DNA from 3 places in the Deinococcus yavapaiensis KR-236 genome. Region 1 is predicted to be linked to each of the others. Evidence: riboswitches for the same ligand, from Rfam matches in the RefSeq annotation. Region 1 holds a riboswitch; each other region holds the start of a gene.
What was found. Region 1 has a riboswitch for cyclic di-GMP ahead of DES52_RS04620 (glycoside hydrolase family 30 protein). Riboswitches for the same ligand answer to the same signal wherever they lie in the genome.

Region 1 (3,269 bases):
CCAAGCAGTACAAGAACGCCTTCCAGACGCTTCTCAACGCCGCCACGTACGAGTACCGCGACCGTCGCAACAAGAAGCGTGACTTCCGCCGCCTGTGGATTCAGCGCATCAACGCGGGCGCGCGTCTGCACGGCATGAACTACTCGACGTTCATGCACGGACTGAAGCTCTCGGGCGTCGGCTTGGACCGCAAGGTGCTTGCCGACATCGCCGCGCGCGAACCGCAAGCCTTCGCGGCCCTCGTGGAAGCGTCGAAGAACGCTCGCACGAATAACGTTCAAGCGTAAGCCCCCGAAGAATTCACGAAGAGAGAAGCGCTCCCCGATCGGGGAGCGCTTCTCTCTTCGTGGGTCCGTTACAAGGGCGCCCAGGTGAAGGTCGCCACGGCACCCGGCACGAGCATCACCGTGAAGGACTTGCCCGCTTCGCGTACTTTCACGCTGCGACTTTCGCTCGCGCCGTTCAACACGATCAAGGCGCGCGTGCCGTTGGGGTTGCGGAAGGCGACGCTTTGGACGTTGCCGACTCCGAAGGTCGTGGAGGCGACGCGCCGCGCGCCGGGCGAAACGAACTTGGCGGCGTGTCCGAGCGCGTAGTACTCGACGTTGTACCGAATGGCGCTTCCGTCGCTCGGAATGGTGACGACGCCTCGGCAGTTCCCGCAACCGCCGTTCGTGGGACCGCCGACGTCGTCGAGCGCGAGGTTCCACAGCAACACCGTCTTCGCCCAGTTTCTCGTCGCGCCGATCACGAGGTTCTCGACGTTCCACTTCAGATTGTCTCCGAAGTTCGTGGCCCACCCGCCGCCCGAGCATTCCGTGAAGTACACGTCCTTCGTGGGCCACGCGGCTTGCACGGTCGACTGGGCGCTCACGTCGCCCGCGTAGCAGTGAAAGGCGCTTCCGGCGAGGTAACTCGAGGCGGCCGCGTCGCTCAGCAACGTTTGGGCGTAGCTCGGCTCGTCCCAGTTGTGATCCCAACCGAGAAGCTTCGTTTGCAAGCCCGCCGCTTGGAAGGTCGGCCCGAGGTGCTGTCCCACGAAGCGTGCGGCGTCCGAAGCTTCGAAGCGCATCGACGGGTACGCGGTCGTCTCGTGGTGCGGTTCGTTTTGTAACGTCACCGCGTCGATCGGCACGCCCGACGCTTCGTAGGCGCGCACGAACTTCAGGAAGTAACGCGCGTACGCGTCGTACGTTTCAGGCTTCAAGCTGCCGCCGCTCAACGTGCCGCTCGTCTTCATCCAAGCGGGCGCGCTCCACGGGGACGCCATGAAGCGCACGCGCGCACTGACCGCGCGAATCGCGCGGGCCGTCGGCAGTACGTCCTGCTCGTCGCGGGCCACCGAGAAGTTCGCCAGCGTCTCGTCCGTTTGGCCGGCGGGCACGTCGTCGTAGGTGTAACTGCCGAGCGCGAAGTCCGACGCGCCCATGGGCACGCGCAGGTAACTGAGGCCGATGCCGAGCGCTGGATCGAAAAGCTTGCGCAAGACCTCCGAGCGTCGCGTGGCGTCGAGCTTCGAGTTGAGAAGCCACGCGCTCGACTCGGTGAGCGCCGCGCCGAAGCCCGCGATCTCCTGGTAGGTCCGCGTCGTGTCGACGTCGATGGTGTACGTGGTGCTTCCTGCGTCCGCTCGGAAGCTCAAGTCGCTTTGCCGGGCGAGCAGATTCTTCGCGTCGGCGGTCGTCAGTACCATTTGCGCCGCGGGCGCGGTGGTTTTCGTGCCTCCACCCAGCGCTTGCAGATCCGACGACGTCGCGTCGAGCGTCGAAAGTGGCGCTCCGCACGCGGAAAGCAGAAGGGTGAGCCCGATGAACAAGCGTGTCGGTACGTGCTTCATGGTCCTCGTTTCGGTAACCCGGCCGACTTCGAGAGTCCCGTGGCTTTGCGTCTCTTCCTCGCGGAAGGTTTGCCGTTTCGTTCGAGAGCTTCGGCGCCTGAACCGCTCTATTTTAGTGTGAAACTGCTGAGGTGTGAGTGAAAAACTGCAGATGTGGATAGAAGGCCGACCTTCTATTCGCCGTCACGACTCTTGTCTCCTTCTTTTTCTATGAAGACGCCCCCCTGATCGACCCAGCAAATATCGGGCGTCGAACCTTACGCTCGGGATTGCCGGAGTAGAGCCATGCAGCAAACCCCCCTCGATTCCCAAGTACCTCGACTGCCGCTCAGCACGCAACCGACGGTGTTCCTTGTCGAACCGGACGATCACCGTGCAGGAGAACTCGTCTTGGAACTCGTCGGTCACGGGTATGAAGTCGTCACGGCTCCTTCCGATGACGGCGCGCTTCCCTTGCTGCGAGAAGTGCAACCCGACATCCTCATTACCGCGTCCACGTCCGAGCACATAGACAGCGTGCGCTTCATTCAGCAAGTGCGCTCCGACTCGACGCTCGAAGACCTCCCCATCATCGTCTTGACGCACAAGGAAAGCATGCGCGACGTCATCGACTCGCTCGAGGCGGGCGCCGACGACTTCGTTTCGAGGCCGGTGAACGCCGAGGAACTGCACGCCCGCATTCGCGCCAAACTCGCGCGTCCGCCCACGCCACGCTCGCGCGTCGCGCGCAACCGCCGAACCGGCCTGCTGACCACCACGACCTTCGAAGGTGCCATGACCCGTGAAATGGAGCGCGCCGTCATCACGGGGCACTCCTTGTGTGTCGCAGAAATCCGAATCGAGGAGCTCGTCCGCCTGCGCGACCGATACGGCTCGGAGCTCGACGCGTCGGTCGCTCGTCAAATGACGGCGTTGCTGCGAGACCATCTGCGCCGCCTCGACGTCGTGACGCACGATTCCAGCGGCACGTTCACGGTGCTGATGCCCGAAACGCAGCCCGACGAAGCGATGGAGCGCGCTCGGAAAGCCGCCGCGAGAATCGTGTCGCATACCTTCACGATCCACGGCGACCGCCTGCGCCTCACCCCCTCCATCGGCGTCACCCTCTACCGTCGAGGCACGGACGCGGCGACACTTCGCGCGCAGGCGAGAACCGCGCTGGAATACTCGGCGTCCCACCTCGATCTGCTGCCCGTCTTGTACGACCCCGCCGTTCACGGACGCGCGCGTGTGCAAAAGCGCAAGTTCGCGGCGGACTTGCGCGAAACGCTTCGGCTGCCCGTCCAGATCCTCGTCGTCGGGCTCGCCCTCATAGGCGTGCCCTTCCTGATCTACTGCGGCCTCGCCCTCGCCGGATTCGATGTCACGCCCTACGTCTACATCCTCGTCGTGGTCGCGCTGCTCCTCACGGCGGCCCTGATTCTCGTGGAAG
Region 2 (3,269 bases), on a different contig from region 1:
TACGAATGCGGCAACGGCACCCCCGCATAGAGGCGCTTCGGCAGGTAACAAGACAAGTTCAAGCGCCTCCTGAGACGGGAAGGCGCTGTTGGCAGGTCAAGGTCACCGAATGGCGAACACGCTCATGCACACGTCACAGCCACCACGAGCGTACGTGTTCGGCGAAGGCCGATCTCGCACCTCCAGCACGTACACCTCTTGCGGTGTCGCGTCATGCCCGTACTGCCGACTGCCCCACGGCACGGTGAAGCCAAGACTCGTGTTGTCGAGCATGCTGCGTTCTGCGGCCGTGACACTCCTCGAGGAGAAGGCGAAGGTCTTGACGAACTTCACTGGCGCGTTCGGGTCGTTCGGGTACGACAAGCGCGCGTTGTCCGTCGCGCGCATCGCACAACGACGAGGCCGTCTCCGTCCCGTTGCGTTTCACGGCGAGCGCTTCGCGGGAGGTGGCGTGCCTTGAGCGAACGCGGAGGACGCCAGGAGTGGCAGGAGGAGGGCGCGCATGTTGCCTCATTTCAGCATGCTCGGTCGTCATTGCCCGTCGAATTCGCCACGACGGTGACCCGCCTTCACGGCGGTGGTACCCGCGTTGTTGGACGTGCGATCGAAGCGAAAACGTGGTCGTGACGTACTGCCTCAGCACGATGGCGCGTCACGCGAACCACACGCAAGGGTGAGTCCGGCCCTCGTGTCACCTTCGTCGTGCAAGAGCCGCCGCCAAGGGCCGTGGGCATCGCGCGCTCATCTTCAAGTGAACAAGGGATACCTTTTCGTTCGTGTGGATGACTGCCATTGCACTTCAGGTGTGTAAGCACGATCGAAAACAGATCAACCTGCGCGCTTCCCATCGCCGCATGCGCTTCATCGACCGCGACGTGCAACACTTCGAGAAGACGACCTCAAACGCTGGAGGAGGTTCGCATTGCCGCATCATGTTCAAACGAGGAGCACCTGTTCCCGACGTTGGCGACGTCGTGAAGTACGCGGGTGACGCCTACCGCGTCGAACGCCTCATCAACCAAGAAACGCGCGCCTCAGACGCGATCGCGTACGCCGTACAAAGCACGATCTGAAGCAAGGCCGTTCGTCGGCCATGCGGTTGTGCCCTTCTGGAACGCGCGGAATGCGGGCAGGGGTGACAAGAGCCATGCCCCTCGGAGGAGGGGTATGGAAGGCCAACGTTGCTGAAGTGAATTAGGGAATCAATACACGACGATGGGTGTGTTCGGCAGCGCGACTTTGATTGAGTTCCACGTGACGAAAAGGCCGCCATCTGCACCGGAGGTGATGCGCGGTTCGCCGTCTTGCATCCAGCCGCTGCGATTTCCGTCGTCACCCGTGCAGGACAAGTCCGTGGGTGCGTTCGTGTCAGTGCTCGAAAACCCCTTGAGGTTGTATCCCGTCCACTGTCCTGTCTTACGCGCTTCGTAGGTGATCGTGGCGTTGATGTTGCTGGTGCGCTTGACGGTGCGCGTGATGGTTTTGATTTCACGGTCGCGGCCAACTTCGACTTCCTTATAGCAGTCGAGTTCGTAACGCACGCTCTGCTCGAACGTGAAAGTCACGTTTTGCACGTATCGTTGCGCTTGGGCGTTGTTCCAATTGAAGGCGGTTTGAACGTCGCCTTTGCCGACCCAGCCGACGCCGTTGCTGTCGACGTTCACGCTTTGCGCGGTGATGGTCGACTGGGGAAGCGTGTCGAGCGGGGTTTGTCCGCAGGCAGCCAGGGTGATGGCGGAGGTGAGGACGAGGACCGCGGAGAGGGTGCGACGCGCGCTGTTGTTCATAAGTCTCCTGAGAGCCGGTCTCACCACTTGCTCCACCCATCCGAGGTGACCGAGTTGCAGGATGAGCTTCGTTGCATCTCATGAGTTGAGAAGGTGTCAGCGAAGCTTGAAAGGGCTCACTTCGCTTGTGCGGGGCTGAGGTGAGGGTAGAAGAACGTCGCGACGCTTCTTACGTTCGCCTTGATGTTCTTACCCTAACAACATTCTACTCATAACCTTGTTACAGTCTTCTTACAACGACAGGAGCTGCGCGACTGACGAAGGCTCCCGTAAACGAACACTGCTGAACGACCAACAATGCCAACAGGCCCGCTCCTTGTCGGAAGAGCGCGCCTTCCACGAGTTTCTCGATGCACGCGCTCCTCCGAAGAACTCAGGGCCGCTCGACGAGCGAGCCGTCCGACACTCAACTCTTGCACCACGATGGAGAAGACCACCACCACGTACGTCATGACCAACAGCACGTCACGCTCACTTCCCGGCGGAAGACTCAGCGCCAACGCAAGACTGATCGCGCCACGCAAACCACCCCACGTCATCACGCGGCGCGTGAACGGGGAAAACGCGTCGCGTCGCCGCCGCAGCATTCACTAGGAGTTGCACGCTCAGCGCCCCAAGCAGCAGCGCCGTTCCGGAGAAGCGCAACACCACGACTTCCAACGCGAGCAGCACGAAGAGGAACGTATTGAGCAACGCGTCGAGCAAATGCCACAAGCACTCGAAATTCTCCCGTGAAGACAACGCCGCTGGAATGCGGTCCGTCAGCGATCCGATCAGGAAGCCCTCCGCGACGGCCGCGAGTGGCGCGAACACGCGCCACTGCTCCGCGAGCGCTGTGCACGCCAAGACCACCGCCAGTGACACCAGCACCTCCACCACTAAATCACTCACCGTTCGTAACGCCACCCCGCCAGCCGTGCCGACCGCCGCGCCGTGCGCTTCTTACGCGAAGTTGCGCGCGACATTCAACGGTGACATCCCACCCGCGTTCTCGTGCGCTCCTCCGGCGAGACTCGCGAGAACGACGAATGCCACCACGCCCACACCGTCGGTGAACAACGATTCGCCCGCCATGAGCGTCTCGATGCGTCTTGGAACGCGCGCTTGCTTCAAGATGGCCAAGACGGCCACGAGATCGGTCGGGGAGATCAACGCGCCGAACAACAACGCGTACAACCACGACACGTCGATTCCGAAGAGTCGCAGAAGCCCGAAGGTGAGCGCTCCGACGACAAAGGTGGACACGAGAGTGGAGATCAACGCGAACGACACGACAAGTCCGCGTACTTGCCACAAAGCGTGGGAGTTCATGCCGAGCGCACCTGCGAACAGCAGAAACGACAGCACGCCTTGAAACACGAAGTTCGTGAACTCGATCTCACGCACGAGCGCGATGGCTTGCCGAGCAACCGACAAGTCCAACGCGACGAGTAGAGGGTCGCGCCGCTGGCCGCGAAACCGGCGATGGTGACGCCCATGGCC
Region 3 (3,269 bases), on a different contig from region 1:
GTCGACACGACGCCGAAGACGTACAGCCTCGCGCTCGACGGTACGAACGTGGCACGCGACGTGCCGCTTCGAACGCCGTCGGGCCGCGTCGGCTTGCAAAGCTCGGCGGGCACCGCGCGTTTCGAAGCCGTCGAAGTCACGCCGGGCAAGGCGACCGCGTCCTCTCCTTGAAGAAGGGCGCGGTCGCCGCGACGTCAGTAAGTCGCTTTCGCCGCGCCGAGCGCGCGCGCTTCGAGCAACTCGACGGGTGAGGACGAGGCGGCGGCCATCAACCGCCACGTGCCCGACACCTCGGAACTCGTCAGCTTCATCGTGTACGGCGACTTGCCGCTCAGGCCGTAGAAGTTCAGCGTCGTTCCGTCGAGCGTAAAGGTCAAGGCGCTTCGATCGACCTTGATGCCCATCGTGCCGAGCGCCGTTCCGAGCCCCGCGTCGGAACGCGTGCGCGCCATCTCGACGTTGTTGACGAACAAGCGCCACAAGCGGTTGGACTCTTCACGCCGCACTTGAATCTCGCGTCCGCTCGTCGCGTTCACCACCCCGATGGCGAGACCGTCGCTCGTCGGTACGTTCACTTGCCGGAAGCGCAGCGAAAACGTCACCGAACCCGAGTATCGCAAGGGCGCCGTGAAGTAAGATCCGCCCGCGTCGAGATTCACGCCGGCCGGGAGGGGCGTCGTGCCGTCGATGCCGTTCACCTTACCGAGCGTCGCGCGTCCGTCGTACAGCGACACGGGCGCTTCGCCGTTCGTGCCGTACTGATTCGTGAACGCCCGCGCGAAGGACGTGCTCGCAGGACGAGGCGCGCCGTTCTCGTCGATGAGGCCGAAAGGATTGCGGTACGACGTGGGGGCGGGGTCGAACGCCGCCCACGCGATGAGCCCCTCGAAGCCGAACTTCTCGGCCCAGTACACGCTTTCCTCGACGGCTCGTTTTTGCATCTCGGGCGTGCTCGGCGTGCTGGGCCGCGTTCCGACGGGCAGATTCCACTGCACGTTCGGGACGATCATGCCGTTGTCGTCGTCGCGCGCGGGCCAGCCGAGTTCGGACAGCACGACGGGTTTGCGCTGCGTGTTGTTGTCCTGGATGTAGCGGAAGATGGTGGCGGGCACCGCGTACGGCCAAAAGCCGTTGTCCGCCCACAGGTAGCTGTTGAACGTCAAGGCGTCGGACAGTTCGTAGATGCTGCGGCTTCCCTCGGGCGCGTCCGGAAACGACTTGAAGGTGTTGTCGAACGCGGCGGAGTTGACGTACACCTGCAAGTCCGGGGCTTCCTGCCGAATCGCCGCCTTGAGCTTGCCCATCCAAGTGAGGATGCGCGTCGCGGTCGTCGCGTCCGCCCACGCTCCGAAGCCGTCGGGCTCGTTCTTGAGGTTGACGCCGCGCACGTTGGGCTTCGTGCGAAGCAGACGGACCAGCCAGCGCGTGTACGCCTCGTGGTACGGGTAATTCGATTCGAGCGTGTCCCAGTTGAATCCGCCGTGCTCGTTGGTTTCCTCTTCCATGAACAGCGTCGGCAGAACGTCGAGGCCTTCGCTGGCGGCGATGTCGATGAAGCGGCCCACCGTGGCGAGGCGCGCGTCGTTGAAGTGCCCTTGACCGTCGGTGAAGCCCAGCGTGCCGAGGTTGCGGTACTCGACGTCGTAGAAGAGGAATACGCGAACGGTGTTGATGCCGAGGTCGCGCTTCATCTGCTGCAAGTCGGCGCGGATGTCGCTCTCGGTGAGGCGGCCGTCCTCGAACTCGGGCCACCACATGGGATTCACGGCCTTGCGCGGCCAGTACATGCTGCCCTTGAGCTTGGCACCGGACGTCGTGAGGCCCGTCGCGACCACGCGCCGCGCGTTCGGCGCGGCGGTCGAGCCGTTTCCGGAGGAGGTCGAGGGGAGAGGCGTCGGAAGACGCGTGCACGAGGCGAGGATCAATGCCGTACTGAGAAGCGCGAAGACTCGGGTCGAACGGCGGCGGTGAAGTTGATGCATGAGAAGCCGATTCCCTTTCGGTTGCCTACTGGCGCGGAAGGCATAAAAAGCGAGAAGAACTGCGAGGTCGGTCGCACCACTGGCTCCCCCTGCTCGAGGTGCCCGGATTACAGAGCAGGGTTCAAAGCCTCCTGCGCGGTTTCGCGCGCGAGGAAAACGACAAGCGTTGTGTTAACACTATATGAATTGGATGTGCAATCGTGATGAGGAACATCATTTAGAATTGCTCAGAAGGTTCTATACACGTTTCTCACTTAAAGAAACGTTGCTCTCCTGAGCGACAGCCTCGCGAGAAAGAAGTCAAAGTCGTGTCGGGTCGAAGTCGCGCGACTTCACACGCGAACTTCCCGCCGCGTGCTGAAGCGCGTCCACCGTGCGGCGAAGCTCGCGAATCAGCGCGACCAAGCCACGGCGCTCCCGCACGTCCTCGTCTTGCGCGCGACGCTCGAACGTCTCGGCGAGTCGCTCGTAATACCACAGCGTGCCCGAACGTCCCGCCGTGAACCGCTCGAACACGGTCTCACCGACGTCGCTCGTCAGGAAGTCCAGCAGGATCGCCCGCACGTTGTACAGCTTGTCGGCGCCCGACACCAGAAGCGTCGAGGCGTCCTTGAGGGCCAAGCGATCCAGGTACGCCACCTTGCGCTCGGCCCACGGCGCCTTCACGCCACGCTCGTCGGGCGCCGCGTCCGTGCAACCCCACATGAGACGCGCGACCTCGTCGCCGAACGACTCCTCGATTTCGCCGGCGATGTCGAGCGCGCTGCGCCCCGTGTTCGTCGGGCCGTCCTCCAGCGCGTCGTGCAGCAGGCCCGCGATCGCCTCGTCCTCCGAACCGCCGAACTCCAGCACGAGGCTCGTCACGCCCAGCAGGTGCGCGACGTACGGCGTACCGCTGCCCTTGCGGGTCTGCACGGCATGCAGGCGCGCGGCGAACACGAGGGCCGACTCGAAGCGGGGCGACAAGGACGGGGAAGAGGTCATGCACCGACCGTACCACGACCGCCAAAGGTCGGCGTCGCCGTTCGCGCCCCGCTCGGCGCCTTCGAACGGTGAACGTGCCCGCATCCGTCTTCGACACGCCTCCAGCCCACCTGTGCGAAACTGCCTTCTCGAATGAGGTCGACATGCTGCAAGTCCTGACCGAACTCGCGCCCTACCTGCGACGCCACACTCGTCAGTACGTGATAGGCGCGGTCGCGGTCGTCCTGACCGCCTTTTTCGTCACCCTTTCTCCTCGCGTGCTCGCTCGCGCCATCGACGCGGTCCGCAGCGGCCAAGCCGACA

Region 2: it holds a riboswitch for cyclic di-GMP, as region 1 does, so the genes downstream of both, DES52_RS17525 (LptM family lipoprotein) here and DES52_RS04620 (glycoside hydrolase family 30 protein) in region 1, are expected to answer to the same signal.
Region 3: it holds a riboswitch for cyclic di-GMP, as region 1 does, so the genes downstream of both, DES52_RS19960 (glycoside hydrolase 5 family protein) here and DES52_RS04620 (glycoside hydrolase family 30 protein) in region 1, are expected to answer to the same signal.

What each region holds. Positions count from the first base shown of each region.
Region 1 is NZ_QJSX01000003.1:90,127-93,395, forward strand. It holds gene rplT (50S ribosomal protein L20) at 1-287, shown strand, start outside; gene DES52_RS04620 (glycoside hydrolase family 30 protein) at 356-1,837, opposite strand; cyclic di-GMP riboswitch class I at 1,847-1,921, opposite strand; gene DES52_RS04625 (glycosyltransferase family 2 protein) at 2,123-3,269, shown strand, end outside.
Region 2 is NZ_QJSX01000016.1:5,696-8,964, forward strand. It holds gene DES52_RS22620 (hypothetical protein) at 103-387, opposite strand; gene DES52_RS17520 (hypothetical protein) at 855-1,073, shown strand; gene DES52_RS17525 (LptM family lipoprotein) at 1,203-1,787, opposite strand; cyclic di-GMP riboswitch class II at 1,791-1,873, opposite strand; gene DES52_RS23035 (cation:proton antiporter domain-containing protein) at 2,259-2,678, opposite strand; gene DES52_RS23040 (cation:proton antiporter domain-containing protein) at 2,730-3,209, opposite strand.
Region 3 is NZ_QJSX01000021.1:43,303-46,571, forward strand. It holds gene DES52_RS19955 (acyltransferase family protein) at 1-171, shown strand, start outside; gene DES52_RS19960 (glycoside hydrolase 5 family protein) at 195-1,982, opposite strand; cyclic di-GMP riboswitch class II at 2,040-2,123, opposite strand; gene DES52_RS19965 (HD domain-containing protein) at 2,283-2,966, opposite strand; gene DES52_RS19970 (ABC transporter ATP-binding protein) at 3,110-3,269, shown strand, end outside.